Regions from separate parts of the Mesorhizobium sp. P2_C4 genome, predicted to be linked through region 3. Evidence: predicted binding sites of a transcription regulator. Region 3 holds the regulator's gene; each other region holds the start of a gene.

Region 1 (2,198 bases), on a different contig from region 3:
TCAGCTCGACGGCGAGGCGCTGGAAGACGCCGCGCGCACCTACTTCCGCCAGTCGGAGCAGATCCCGACCGATCTCAGGCTTTCGGTGGCCAAGCTTCTGACGCCAGGCCCTGGCGGTGCCCGCGAGCAGTGGCGCGCTGGCGGCATCCTGGCGCAGTTCCTGCCGCAATCGCCCGAGCGCATGCGCGTGCCCGACATTTCGGGCGGCGACGGCGACCCGCGCGACATCACGCATGAACCGGCCGACAATTCCTGGCAGGAACTAGTGGCGCTGCTCGGCACCATCGAGCCGACCGAACTGATCGACCCGACGATCGGCGCCGAGCGGCTGCTCTACCGGCTGTTCCACGAGCACGGCGTGCGCGTCTTCGCCGGCGTTCCGGTCGCCGACCAGTGCTCATGCTCGCGCGACAAGATCCGCGGCATCCTCGAAGGGTTCTCCGCACAGGAGATCAAGGACTCGACCGAGGATGGCGGCATCCACGTCGCCTGCGAGTTCTGCTCGAAGCAGTATGACTTCGACCCGGCGGAGTTTGCAGCGGCGCAGTAAGATCTCTTCCTTCTCCCCGTTCTACGGGGAGAAGGTGCCCGAAGGGCGGATGAGGGGCAGCGCGACGCTGGCGCATAGTCTCCGCGTCACTCAGTCATATCCACAAGAAGTCTCCGGAGGTCGGCGCCGCCCCTCATTGCCCTGCCGGGCATTTCTCCCCGTATAAAGACGGGGAGAAAGACGCTAATTCACCGTCCGCCTTGTCCCCGGCAGATCCAGCGAAAACGCCGGGATGGCGATGTCGAATGTCTCGCCCCGCTTGTTGCGCATGGTGTAGTGGCCGACCATGATGCCGGACGGCGTCGAGAGCGGGCAGCCGGACGTGTATTGATAGCTGTCGCCGGGGTTGAGTTCGGGCTGGTCGCCGACGACGCCGGCGCCGCGCACTTCCTCGACCCGGCCGGTGCCGTCGGTGATGTGCCAATAGCGCGACAAAAGCTGCACGAAATCGTCCGACTGGTTGTCGATGGTTATCTGATAGCCCCAGACATAGCGGTTCTCCGAGGGATCTGAGCGATCCTCCAGATAGAACGGCCTGACCTGCACTTCGATGTTGCGCGTTACGGCGCGGTACATGGGCTACTCCAAGGCGATGTGAGCGGAACTGTCGGCGCTCTCCCCGGCCCGGTCAACGACCTCAAGCGCAGGTGCCGCCAAACAATGTCATTTAAGTGACACATGACAATGATGGTGTGTCCGGACCGTGCCGGGCGACTCAAGCGCTCTGTCGAACTGTTCAAAACGGCTATTCGCGGCCGGCTTTTCCCGGAGTGACCAGATCTCGATGGAACTGACAGTCATAGCTGCTGCCCTGCTTTCGATAGTCCTGCTTCTTTCAAACCTCGCCGGCATCCTGCTTGCTTCATTCAAGCTGAGACGGCCGCGCATCATCGCGCCGCCCGCCGGCAAGGCGCCGGAAGTGTCGATCGTGGTGCCGGCGCGTGGCGTCGAACCGTTTACCGAGGAGACCCTGGCACGCGCCTTCTCGCTCGACTGGCCGCGCTATGAGCTCCTTTTCTGCGTCGCCCACGCCGACGATCCGGTGGTCAAGCTGATAAACAGGGCGATCGCCCGGTTTCCTGAGATACCGGCCCGCTTGCTGTTTGGCGACGACCGCATCAGCGCCAATCCAAAACTCAACAATTGCGTCAAGGGTTGGGAAGCGGCGCGCCACCACTGGGTCATCCTTGCCGATTCCAACGTGCTGATGCCGCGAGACTATGTCCAGCATCTGCTGGCGGCATGGCGCGACGGCACCGGCCTTGTCTGCTCGACGCCGATCGGCTCGCGTCCGGACGGGTTCTGGGCGGAGGTCGAATGCGCTTTCCTCAACACGCTGCAGGCACGCTGGCAATATACCGGCGACGCGCTTGGCCTCGGCTTTGCCCAGGGCAAGAGCATGCTGTGGAACAAGCCGATGCTCGACGCCAATGGCGGCATCCGCGCGCTGGCCGCCGAGATCGCCGAGGACGCCGCTGCTACCAAGCTGGTCAATGGGCTCGGGCTGCGCGTCAACCTTGTCGCCTCGCCCTTCGAGCAGCCGCTTGGCCAGCGCAAATTCGACGAAATCTGGTCACGCCAGGCGCGTTGGGCGCGCCTGCGCCGCGTCACCTTCCCGTTGTTCTTCGCACCCGAGATCCTGACCGGC
Region 2 (2,198 bases), on a different contig from region 3:
GCTTCTGATCATTGCGATTGTCGGCGGCGGGCCGACCGGTGTGGAGCTTGCCGGCACCATCATCGAGCTGGCGCATGACACGCTGCGCGGCGAGTTCCGCAACATCGATACGCGGCAAACGCGCGTGGTGTTGATCGAGGCCGGTGATCGCATCCTTGCCAATTTCGCGCCAAAACTCTCCGTTTACGCTGGCGAGGCGCTCGAGCGGCTGGGCGTGACGATCGAGCTCGGCCGGGCCGTGACGCGCTGCGACGCCGAAGGTGTTGTGTTTGGCGACAAGCAACTGGCGGCCCGAACGATCCTCTGGGCAGCCGGCGTTGCCGCTTCGCCCGCCGCCGAATGGCTTGGAGCGAAGGCAGACCGGGCGGGCAGGGTGCTCGTCGAGCCTGACCTCAGCGTGCCCGGCAGCCCCGAGATTTTTGTCATCGGCGACGCCGCCCTTGTGCTGCGGCCCGACGGACGGCCGGTCCCCGGCGTGGCGCCTTCCGCCAAGCAGGAGGGCCGACATGTTGCGGCTACCGTCAAGGCCCGGCTTAACGGTGACAGGACCGCGCGTCCTTTCCACTACAGGCATGCCGGCGATCTGGCGACGATCGGCAAGCGCGCCGCCGCCATCGATTTCGGCTGGATCAAGCTCACCGGGTGGCTCGCCTGGTGGCTGTGGGGAATTGCGCACATCTACTTCCTGATCGGCTTTCGCAACCGGCTTGCGGTCTCGCTAAGCTGGCTATGGATCTACCTGACGGGTCAGCGCAGCGCGCGGCTGATCACCCAAGGCGATGACGACAAGGGCTGACTTTTCGTTCCGGTGAGGATGTTTCATCCGCCCGTCACCTTTTCCTGATCGATTGACTTCCCGGTGGACATGGCCGGATTTCGGCGCGAAGTTTCTGCTTCGGGTCTGGGCTTGTCACTTTGTCGAAGTAGGAAAAAACAATGCCCCAACTGCTCCACCCCGTCTCCCGCCGTGGCTTTCTCGCCGGCGCCACCGCGGCAGGCGCGCTGATCATGCTCCATCCGTTCTCCGCTCGCGCGCAGGCCAACCAGGCGCATCTCAGGATTATGGAAACCACCGACATCCATGTGAATGTGCTGCCCTACGATTACTACGCCGACAAACCAAACGACACGATGGGGCTGTCGCGGACGGCGTCGCTGATCGCAGCGGTGCGCAAGGAAGCCACCAACGCGATGCTGATCGACAATGGCGACCTCCTGCAAGGCAATCCGATGGGCGACTACATCGCCTATGAGAAGGGGCTGAAAGAGGGCGACCTGCATCCGATCATGAAGGGCATGAACCTGCTCGGCTACGAATGCTCGACGCTCGGCAACCATGAGTTCAACTACGGCCTGTCGTTCCTGGACAAAGTGCTGGCCGGCGCCAATTTCCCCTTCGTCTGCGCCAATTTGATCCGAGGCACCGAGCTTGCCGCCAACCCACGCGACGACAAGCTTTACCTCAAGCCGTATGTCATCCTGAAGAAGAAGATCAAGGACGGGTCGGGCGCCGAGCAGCCGATCAAGATAGGCATCATCGGCTTCGTGCCGCCGCAAATCATGGTCTGGGACCTGAAGAACCTGGAGGGCAACGTCAAGACGCGCGACATCGTCGAGGCGGCCAAGGCCTGGGTGCCTGAGATGAAGGAGGCGGGCGCCGACATCGTCATTGCGCTCTCGCATTCCGGCATCGACATCAAGCAGGGCGACATGATGGAGAACGCCTCGTTCTTCGTCGCTGGAGTCGAGGGTATCGACGCGGTCTTTACGGGTCACCAGCATCTGGTCTTCCCCGGCAAGAAGGACTTTCAGTCGCTTGAGGCCGTCGATACGCAAAAGGGCACGCTGCAAGGCAAGCCTGCCGTCATGGGCGGCTTCTGGGGTTCGCATATGGGCCTGATCGACCTGATGCTGGAGCGCGATGGGTCGAAATGGAAGGTGGTATCGGCGACCTCGGAGGCGCGGCCGATTTACGAGCGGGTCGACAAGGCGAACAAGCCGACGGTCGAGGACGATCAGCGCATCGTCGACGCGCTGAAGCAAGACCACGAGGCGACGCTTGCCTATGTGCGCCGTCCCGTCGGCAAGACTTCTGCGCCGCTCTATTCCTATTTTGCGCTGGTCGCTGACGATCCGTCGGTGCAGATCGTCAGCCAGGCGCAGACCTGGTATCTCAAGAATATCCTTAGGAATACGCA
Region 3 (2,198 bases):
AATGCTAGATTGCATGCCACCATAGCCGTATCAAAGAACGTGGCAGGATGTTCAATCGCATGATGGCGGCATATCGGTTGGCTGCAGCAACCAGCCCCCTCCTCAAAAGCCGGACCAGATATCTGCCGGCGCTTTTCTCGATTTCCGTGTGGCTATTGCTTGGCAGCACCGCCGCCGCCCAACACCCTGGTCCAGGCTGCCCGGTTGGCCAATTGATAGATGCCAGAGAAGCATGGGGGAAATTCACCTCCAATGATGAGGCGACGGAATTTGCCAGACGTAAGTTCCTGGCCCTTGGCGCGGAAGAGTTCACAAAATGGCTATCGTGCCAGAGTTTTGATGTGCGCGTTAGTCCAGGCCGCGGAACGACCACGAATATTCAAGCAAGCTTTATGCCACTCAGGAAAGACGAAGGTCTTTGGGTGCCCAGTGGAGTTTACTACTGGCTTTTTCCTCCAGGCCGTCACTCCATAGAAGCGCATATCGAAAAGGGACGATTGATAGACATTTTTGCTATCGCCGAGAGCGAATAGAGAGAACAAACGATCCGACGATCCTCAAGTTGCACCTCTCAGTCACTCAGATATCGGTCGCATTTTTTGGTCATTCAACATCAAGCCGGACGAATGGGCTGACCACTTCAACGACACTGGATATGCTTCCGTCGAAACTGAAGGGCTTCAGTCTTCCCGAATAGCGTAACCAGCGCCGCGGATGGTGCGGATGACGTCGGGCATGCGGCCATTGTTGACCGCCTTGCGCAGCCGCCCGACATGCACGTCCACCGTACGTTCGTCGATGTAGATCGTCTCGCCCCAGACATTGTCGAGCAGCTGGCTGCGCGAGAACACCCGGCCGGGATGACGCATCATGAATTCGAGCAGCCGGAATTCGGTCGGCCCGAGCCGGATTTCGCTCTTCTTGCGATAGACGCGGTGCGATTCGCGATCGAGCACGATGTCGCCGACCTTGAGCACGCTGGACAGCACTTCCGGTTTGGCGCGGCGCAGCAGCGCCTTCACCCTGGCCATGAACTCTGGCGTCGAAAACGGCTTGACCAGATAATCGTCGGCGCCGGTCGACAGGCCGCGCACGCGGTCGCTCTCCTCGCCGCGCGCGGTCAGCATGATGATCGGCAGCCGCTCTGTTTCGGGCCGCATCCTGAGGCGCCGGCACAGCTCGATGCCGGAAACCGCCGGCACCATCCAGTCCAGCACCAGAAGATCGGGCACGTTTTCCTGCAGCCTAATCTCGGCCTCGTCGCCGCGCGTCACCACCTCGACCTGGTAACCTTCGGATTCGAGATTGTAGCGGAGGAGCACGCCTAGCGGCTCCTCGTCCTCCACCACCATGATGCGTGGCGCGATCATCGACTGGTCACCTTTGTCGTCATGCCGCCGGCGCGGACATCGCCGTCTCGTCCTGCTTTGGACGATTGGCGGGCAATTGCGAGCCGGTCAAAACATAGTACGCATTTTCGGCGATGTTGGTCACGTGGTCGCCGATGCGTTCGAGGTTCTTGGCGCAGAACAACAGATGCGTGCACGCGGTGATGTTGCGCGGGTCTTCCATCATGTAGGTCAACAGCTCGCGAAACACCGAGGTGTATTTGACGTCGATGCGCTCGTCGTCGTTTCTGAGCTTGGCGAGCGCTGCCGCATCGGCGGCGGCATATTCCTCGACCACCCCTTGCACCTGGATGAGCACCAGCTGAGCCATCGCATCGATGGAATGCGACAGGTCACGCGGCGTGACGCTGAGGCCGACGGTGCCGACGCGCTTGGCGATGTTCTTGGCGAGGTCGCCGATGCGCTCAAGGTCGCCGGCCATGCGGATCGAGCCGACCACTGCACGCAGATCGTTGGCCATCGGCTGGCGCTTGGCGATCAGCGTGATGGCGCGGTCGTCCAGCTCACGCTGGCGCGCATCCATGATGGCGTCGTCGGAGACGACGCGCTGTGCCAGGGCATTGTCCGAAGTGAGCAGCGCCTTGGTCGAGCCGCTGACCATCGAGCCGGCGAGATCGCCCATGTCGCGGATCAGCTTGCTGATCTGTCCCAGCTCTTCATCGAAAGATGCGACGGTATGTTCACCCATGATCCTAGTCCTCGTGCCTGAAACTTCGCTGTCGGAACCGCTCAGCCGAACCGGCCGGTGATATAGTCCTGGGTGCGCTTGTCGTCGGGGTTGGTGAACAT
Region 4 (2,198 bases), on a different contig from region 3:
CCTGCAAGGTGGGGTCGAGCCAGAGCGGCGTGTCGTTGTCGCACAGCGCCAGCGCGATGGCGCCGGCGGTGGCCGACAACGGCGCCGGCGGGCGGGCAAAGATCGGCAGGGCCTGCACGGTGCCCGGCCGCGCCATTGCGTCCATCACGGCGCGGAACACGGTCTGGGCATTGAACACCGGATCGGCGAAGCCGCCATCGATCGATTGGGTTGCGATGTCCATCAATCTTCTCCGCGCACCATGGTGAAGAAATCCACTTTGGTTGCCGCCGTCTCGGCGCGGCGTTTTTCGCGCGCCTGGGCCAATGCCGCCTGCAACGGGGCGATGAGTTTGGCCTGAACATCGTCGCGGTGGGCAGAATCCTGCCAGAGCGCATCGGCGATGGCTGCGAGCCTCGCCTTCTGCTTGTCGCGGCCAAGCGCGTAGCAATGGCCGACCTGCCCGGATGCGAGCCGGACCGTGGTGCGGGTGACCGTGGCTTCACCGACATTGAAGGGGGCGCCGCCGCCGCCGATGCGGCCGCGCACGGTGACCAGGCCGGTTTCGGGGCCGCGCAGAAGTTCGGCTTCCGAGGGTAGGCCGGCAGCGTTCCAGAGGCGGACGATGTCATCGCCGCTTGCCTGCGCCAGCGTTGCCATGACGGCCTTGCGCTCGGCTTGATCGCGCGCTTCCTGTCCTCGCATGGCTGCTGCTCCTGTTCGTGTATATTTGTCTAGTGATATAGACATCTATACAAATTATATCTATTATCTAGCGCGTGTCCATGACGGGTGGATGACAGGGGCAAAGGATCGGGGCGGAAATGGTCGGGCAGCAAAGGGCTGATAGCATCGAGCGACGCAGCGGCGTCTCGTTGTGGCGGCAGATCGCCGACCAGATCCTGCATTCGATTGCCTTGGGCGATTTTGCCGAGAATGCCGCGCTGCCGCCGGAAGTGGCGCTGGCCGAACGCTATGGCGTCAACCGCCATACGGTGCGCAGCGCCATCGCCGCCCTGGTGCAGGACGGCGTGCTCAGGGCCGAGCAAGGGCGTGGCACCTTCGTGCTGTCGCGCAAACGGCTGTCCTATCCGATCGGCGCGCGCACACGCTTTTCGGAAGGCCTGCAAGGACAGGCATCGGAGCGGCATATCGTGCTACTCGCCTCATCGGTCGAGCCGGCGAGCCAGCGTGTCGCCGAGGGGCTTGGGCTGGCCAAGGGCGCCGAGGTGATCCGGCTGGAGACACGCGGCGAAGCTGACGGACGGCCTGTGTCGCGCGCCGCCGGCTGGTTCGATGCCAGACGTTTCGCCGGCATCGATGCCGCGATGGCGCAGACCGGTTCGATCACCGCGTCGCTGGCCCGCTTCGGCATAGACGACTATCTCCGGCAATCGACCGTTCTGTCGGCGCGCCACGCCGATGCGGCCGATCTTGCCGATCTCGACCTGCAGCCGGGCGCCATCGTGCTGGTCACGGTGGCCGTCAACGTCACGCCCGCCGGCCAGCCGATCCAGTTTTCCGAGTCTCGCTTTCCAGCCGAGCGGGTGGAGTTGAAGCTGTCGGCGCTGTAGCTAACTTTCGTCATCCTTGGGCGAAGCAGGAGCGGAGCTCCGTCGCGGAGACCCAAGGATCCATGCCGCGATCTCGGGCGAGGATCGCAGCGGACCAGAATTCTGCACCGAAGCAGCGCCTCGAAATCACGGCATGGATCCTCGGGTCTGCGCCGCGTCGCTACGCTCCTTGCTCCGCCCGTGGATGACGAAGCGATGGGCGTTTCGGCAAATTGCCGAGGCATGCGATCTGCCGAAGTCTCAACGATCCGCCGAATTTCGTGTCGGAGCGGACGTTTTATCCGACCTCGATCACCGCCTTGATCAGGCCGGATTTCTCGTGCGCCCAGCGGGCGAGGTCGCGCGGCGTATCGCTGAGCGTGGTGCGATGGGTGACGAGCTTGGCCAGCGGCACCGCGCCGTTTCGGATCGAGGCGGCGACATGGTCGAAGTCGGCGCGCAGCGCATTGCGGCTGCCGATCAGCGTCATCTCGCGCTTGTGGAATTCAGGGTCGGAAAAGGTGATGTCGTCCTTGACCACGCTGACCAGCACCAGCGTCCCGCCATGCGCGACATGGGCGAAGGCCGACTGCACCGAGGCGGTGTTGCCGGTGGCGTCGAAAACCGCGTCGAACCCTTCGCCGCCGGTCGCCTCTCGCACCAGAT

Evidence for each region. The regulator PhoB, encoded in region 3, activates phosphate uptake and scavenging genes when phosphate is short. The targets are predictions, from matches to a motif close to TGTCATNNANCTGTCAT.
Region 1: AC1DX6_RS05200 (ceramide glucosyltransferase) is a predicted target of PhoB. The motif match lies at 1,212-1,228, and genes of this name have one in related genera.
Region 2: AC1DX6_RS15185 (bifunctional 2',3'-cyclic-nucleotide 2'-phosphodiesterase/3'-nucleotidase) is a predicted target of PhoB. The motif match lies at 818-834, and genes of this name have one in related genera.
Region 4: phnF (phosphonate metabolism transcriptional regulator PhnF) is a predicted target of PhoB. The motif match lies at 765-781, and genes of this name have one in related genera.

Annotation. Positions count from the first base shown of each region.
Region 1 is NZ_JBFUDT010000001.1:1,090,898-1,093,095, forward strand. It holds gene AC1DX6_RS05190 (Hsp33 family molecular chaperone) at 1-550, shown strand, start outside; gene apaG (Co2+/Mg2+ efflux protein ApaG) at 734-1,126, opposite strand; gene AC1DX6_RS05200 (ceramide glucosyltransferase) at 1,335-2,198, shown strand, end outside.
Region 2 is NZ_JBFUDT010000003.1:534,439-536,636, forward strand. It holds gene AC1DX6_RS15180 (NAD(P)/FAD-dependent oxidoreductase) at 1-796, shown strand, start outside; gene AC1DX6_RS15185 (bifunctional 2',3'-cyclic-nucleotide 2'-phosphodiesterase/3'-nucleotidase) at 937-2,198, shown strand, end outside.
Region 3 is NZ_JBFUDT010000007.1:115,219-117,416, reverse strand. It holds gene AC1DX6_RS24115 (hypothetical protein) at 60-533, shown strand; gene phoB (phosphate regulon transcriptional regulator PhoB) at 681-1,370, opposite strand; gene phoU (phosphate signaling complex protein PhoU) at 1,390-2,097, opposite strand; gene pstB (phosphate ABC transporter ATP-binding protein PstB) at 2,139-2,198, opposite strand, start outside.
Region 4 is NZ_JBFUDT010000009.1:91,164-93,361, forward strand. It holds gene phnH (phosphonate C-P lyase system protein PhnH) at 1-223, opposite strand, end outside; gene phnG (phosphonate C-P lyase system protein PhnG) at 223-684, opposite strand; gene phnF (phosphonate metabolism transcriptional regulator PhnF) at 804-1,553, shown strand; gene AC1DX6_RS26700 (zinc-binding alcohol dehydrogenase family protein) at 1,831-2,198, opposite strand, start outside.